2 regions of the Anaerotruncus sp. DFI.9.16 genome follow, and region 1 is predicted to be linked to the other one. Evidence: predicted binding sites of a transcription regulator. Region 1 holds the regulator's gene; the other holds the start of a gene.
The links. The regulator Rex, encoded in region 1, represses fermentation and respiration genes when NADH is low (regulators of the CRP and FNR family bind a similar motif). The targets are predictions, from matches to a motif close to ATTGTTAANNNNTTAACAAT.
Positions count from the first base shown of each region.

Region 2: NE609_RS08915 (NAD(P)H-dependent oxidoreductase subunit E) is a predicted target of Rex. The motif match lies at 1,686-1,705, and genes of this name have one in related genera.

Region 1 covers NZ_JANFZX010000041.1:15,778-18,160, forward strand. The annotation lists gene NE609_RS12915 (isocitrate/isopropylmalate family dehydrogenase) at 1-1,019, shown strand, start outside; gene NE609_RS12920 (redox-sensing transcriptional repressor Rex) at 1,050-1,697, shown strand; gene NE609_RS12925 (hypothetical protein) at 1,923-2,383, opposite strand, start outside.
Region 2 covers NZ_JANFZX010000018.1:4,633-7,015, forward strand. The annotation lists gene NE609_RS08900 (NADH-quinone oxidoreductase subunit NuoF) at 1-134, opposite strand, end outside; gene NE609_RS08905 (ferredoxin) at 153-533, opposite strand; gene NE609_RS08910 (ATP-binding protein) at 577-1,131, opposite strand; gene NE609_RS08915 (NAD(P)H-dependent oxidoreductase subunit E) at 1,136-1,630, opposite strand; gene NE609_RS08920 (DRTGG domain-containing protein) at 1,938-2,294, shown strand; gene NE609_RS08925 (ATP-binding protein) at 2,287-2,383, shown strand, end outside.

The DNA of each region.
Region 1 (2,383 bases):
GCGACGGCATCGGCCCCATCATCACGAACGAGGCCGCGCGGGTGCTCCGGCACCTGCTGGCGGACGAGGTCGGGGCGGGCAAGGTGGAGTTCCGCACGATCGACGGGCTGACGATCGAGAACCGCGCGGCGCAGGGCAAGGCGATCCCCGACGACGTGCTCGCCGAGCTCAAAAAGTGCCACGTCATCCTCAAGGGCCCCACGACGACCCCGCGCGCGGGCGACCCGTGGCCCAACGTCGAGAGCGCCAACGTCGCGATGCGCAAGGAGCTCGACCTGTTCGCCAACGTGCGCCCCGTCAAGGTGCCGAGCGAGGGGATCGACTGGACCTTCTTCCGGGAGAACACCGAGGGCGCCTACGCGATCGGCTCCTGCGGCCTCAACGTGGACGAGGACGTGGCGTTCGACTTCGTCGTGACCACCACCGAGGGCACCGAGCGGATCGCGCGGCTCGCCTACGACTACGCGAAAAAGAACCACAAGAGCCGCGTGTCGATCATCACCAAGGCGAACGTCGTCAAGACGACCGACGGCAAGTTCCTGAAGCTCTGCCAGAAGATCGGCGAGGAGTACCCCGGCATCACGACCGACGACTGGTACATCGACATCACCACCGCCAAGCTGATCGACCCCAAGCGCCGCCGCGACTTCCAGGTGTTCGTGCTGCCCAATCTCTACGGCGACATCATCACCGACGAGGCCGCCGAATTCCAGGGCGGCGTCGGCACCGCGGGCAGCGCGAACCTCGGCAAGCGCTACGCGATGTTCGAGGCGATCCACGGCTCCGCCCCGCGCATGATCGCAGAGGGCCGCGGCAAATACGCCGACCCCTGCTCGATGCTGCGGGCGGCGGTGCTGCTCCTGAGCCACATCGGCTACCAGGCCGAGGCGGATAAGCTCGAACGGGCGCTGGACATCTGTATGTACGAGGAAAAGAAGCTCGCGGTCACCGGCCGCGACACCGGCTGCACCTGCGAGGAATTCGGCAACTATGTGATGGACACCATCGCACGGCTGTAACCGGGAATTCTGGATCGAGAGGTTTTGCATATGCCGAAACACGAGGGTGTTTCCCTATCCGTTATCAAGCGGCTGCCCAGGTACTACCGGTTCCTCGGCGACCTGCTCAGCCGCGATGTCACCCGCATCTCCTCGCGCGAGCTGGCCTCCCTGATGCAGCTGACCGCGTCCCAGATCCGCCAGGATCTCAACTGCTTCGGCGGCTTCGGGCAGCAGGGCTACGGCTACAATGTGGCCGCGCTCCACAAGGAGATCGGCAATATCATGGGGCTCAACAAGCATACCCCCATGGTTCTCATCGGCGCGGGCAACCTCGGCCGCACGATCGCGCGCCACATGGATTTCGAGAGCAGCGGCTTCAAGCTCGTCGGGATCTTTGACGACAGCCCCCGCGTGATCGGCCAGAAGGTGAGCAGCCTGACCGTGCAGGACATGGCGGGGCTCGAGGCGTTCTGCAAGGAGCAGTCCCCGCGGGCCGCCATCCTCTGCATCCCCAAGGAGGTCGCCTTCGAGACCGCCCAGCGGCTCATGAAGCTCGGCGTCAACTGCTTCTGGAACTTCTCCCATTACGACCTCTCCCTCGACTTTGAGGGTGCGGTCGTCGAGAACGTCCACCTGGGCGACAGCCTCATGACCCTCTGCTACCAAATCAACGCCGCCTACCCCGAGGATGAGTGACGGGGAGGCGAAAATAAGAAGGCCCCCGCCTTGCGGCGGGGGCCTTCTTTTGTCCGGCTTCCTCCGGAAGCCGTCAGTCCCCTTTCTTTCAAGAAAGGGGGCAAAGAACGTTTGGCGCAGGCCGGCCGCGTCCCCCGCAAAGGGGGCGCGCCGTGAGAAAGCCAAAAGCGAAGATTTTCGCCCGCCTTTTTCAAAAGGCGGCGGGGCGGCGCCCCGGCCTGCTCTTCAGCTTTCCGCGATAACAAAGTCCGCGGTGATCTCCGAGCAGGCGAGCGCCTGCCCGCCGGTATCCGCGAAGCAGCTCAACTGCGCCGCGCGGTAGGTGCCCGGCGACAGCGGCTCGTCGAAGAGGTCGACGGGCAGCGTAATCGTGACGGTCTCGCCCCCGTGCAGCACCCGTTCGGCGTTGACGTCGTCGGGGTTTGCCATCAGCCCCGCGCGCGGGGTGAGCGGCACGACGGCGTCTCCCTCCACCCGCCGGAAGTCGAACCAGTGGGTGTAGATGAGGTCGTTTTCCGTCCGGTTGGTCACGATGAGCGCGATCTCCTTCGTCCCAACGGGGTAGCTCTCCCGCTCGGGGCGGGCGGCCACGCTGCGTTCCCCGGCGGGGGGCGCGGCGGCTTCGGGAAGCGGGGCGGCATTTTCCGGTTCGCCGGGTTCGGCCTCGGCGGACCCGGCCTCGGAAG
Region 2 (2,383 bases), on a different contig from region 1:
CCGGTCTTGACGACCTTGACCTCCTCGGTGAGCCCGGTCGCGGCGATTTCCTTTTCAAACTCTTCGATGATCTTTGCCGAGCCGGAGGACGTACAGCCCGTACCTCCGCAGCAAAGCACATGGGAACGATACATGGTGCGCTTCCTCCTTTCTTACAGCTTGCTGCCGGCGACCGCGCCGATGGTGTACTCCTGAACGACCTGCCCGTTGATCAGGTGCTTCTGGACGATCTGGGAAGCCTTTTCAGGGGTCATCTTGACGTAGGTGACCTTCTCCTTGCCGGGCTCGAAGACCTCGACGACCGGCTCGTACTGGCAGATGCCGATGCAGCCCGTCTGGGCGATGGTGACGTTCTGGAGGTTCTTTTTGGCGACCTCCTCGGTGAACGCCTGGAGCACGGGGCGCGCGCCCGCGGCGATGCCGCAGGTGGCCATGCCGACCACGACGCGGGTGTTGCCGCTGTCGTCCGCGCGGATGCCCATGTTGGTTTTGACCTTGTCCCTCAGAGCCTGAAGCTCCGCTAAGCTTTTCATATGTAAGATTCCTCCGTCCACAATGTGGTTGTGCGTCCTGCCGTCAGGACGCCTGCGTGTCTAAAACCTCCTGCGTGTTTTCGCGGATGAACGAGCCGATGAACCCGACCACCGACGGCTCCGAGAGGGGCACGCCGTCGAGCACCTGCCGGAATTCCCGCGTGTCGGCGGTGAACTCCCCCGCCCCGTGGCGGAAGGTGTAGGTGAAATCGATGTCGGGGTTGCACTGCACGAGCGAGGCGACGGTCGCCGCGATGTCGCCGAGCGGCATGCGGTCGATGTGGGTGAGGCCGAAGACCGCCGTCACGGCGGTGCCCCTCCCCGGCTCCGATTCGATCGAGAGGCTTCCCCCCGTCATCTCGGCGCCCATCTTGAGGAACGGCACCCCCAGCCCCACCCTGCGGGTGGTGCGGGTGGTGAAGAACGGGTCGGTGACCCGCCGCACCTGTTCGGGCGTCATGCCGCAGCCGTCGTCCCTCACGGTGATCGTGAGGGTGTCGGCGGCGGGCTGTTCGTCCACCGTGATCTCGATGAGCGAGGCGCCCGCGCGGACCGAATTCTGCGCGATGTCCAGCACGTTCAGCGAAAGCTCCTGCATGGCGTTACTGGTATTTGGCGAGGATGGTGTCGACGTCGTCGACCGTCAGGCGGCCGTAGACCTCGTCGTTGACCATCAGGACCGGCGCAAGGCCGCAGGCGCCCACGCAGCGGCAGGCGTCGAGGCTGAATTTCCCGTCGGGCGTGCACATGCCGGACTGGATGCCGAGCTTCTCCTGGAGCCTCTGGAAGATATCGCCCGAACCCTTGACGTAGCAGGCGGTGCCGAGGCACACGGAGATTTTGTACTGTCCCTTGGGGTTGAGGGTGAACTGGGAATAGAATGTCGCGACCCCGTAGATTTCCTCCAGCGGGATGTCGAGCCCGAGGGAGATCATCTTCTGCACCTCGATCGGAAGGTACCCGTAGATCTCCTGAGCGCCCTGCAAAACCGGCATCAGAGCGCCCTTCTGGCCCTTGTGCTCCTCGATCACCTTCTGCAGCCGCTGTTCCTGCTCAGCGGTGCCGGTGAAGGGGACCACGGTTTTCGTGTTCGCCATCTGTCTTACCTCCTTGGCATTGCCATACGCTCAGGGCGTACGGCACCATTATAGAATTGTTATGATTATAACAGAAAATCATAATGCCGTCCAGATGAATCCCCCTGAATTTTCGCAAAAACGCGACGTTTTTCATGACAATTCGACAAACCCTTCCGGACTTTTCCAATTCCCGACCCCTCCGCAGATTCCACAGCTTTTGACGGGGGATTTTGGCGGGCCGGTCATTGCGGCCCCGCTTGCAAAATGATATAATATTCAGGTATAGACCGACCGCTTTTCCGATTTCCGAAAGGAGCAATGGCCCATGACAGTCAGCGATATCGCCAGGATTCTCAAGGCCGAGGTCCTCTGCGAGGGGGACTCGATGGAAGCCGAGGTACATACCGCCTGCGGCAGCGACATGATGAGCGACGTGCTCGCCTATGTCAAGGACCAGAGCGTGCTGCTCACAGGGCTCGTCAACTCGCAGGTGGTGCGCACCGCCGAAATGATGGATATGGTCTGCATCGTCTTTGTGCGCGGCAAGCGCCCCGACGAGCAGATCCTCTCCCTCGCGCGCCAGCGGGGGATTGCCGTGCTTTCGACCCCCTACCGCATGTTTACCGCCTGCGGGCTGCTTTACGACAACGGCTTGAAGGGTGGCTGTGAAACCGATGTCTGATACGATCAACCTCACCTACGACGTCCCGGGCGACGACTTCACCCGCGCGGGCGAGGCGTCGAGCGACGTCAAGGGGGTCCTCAAGAAGC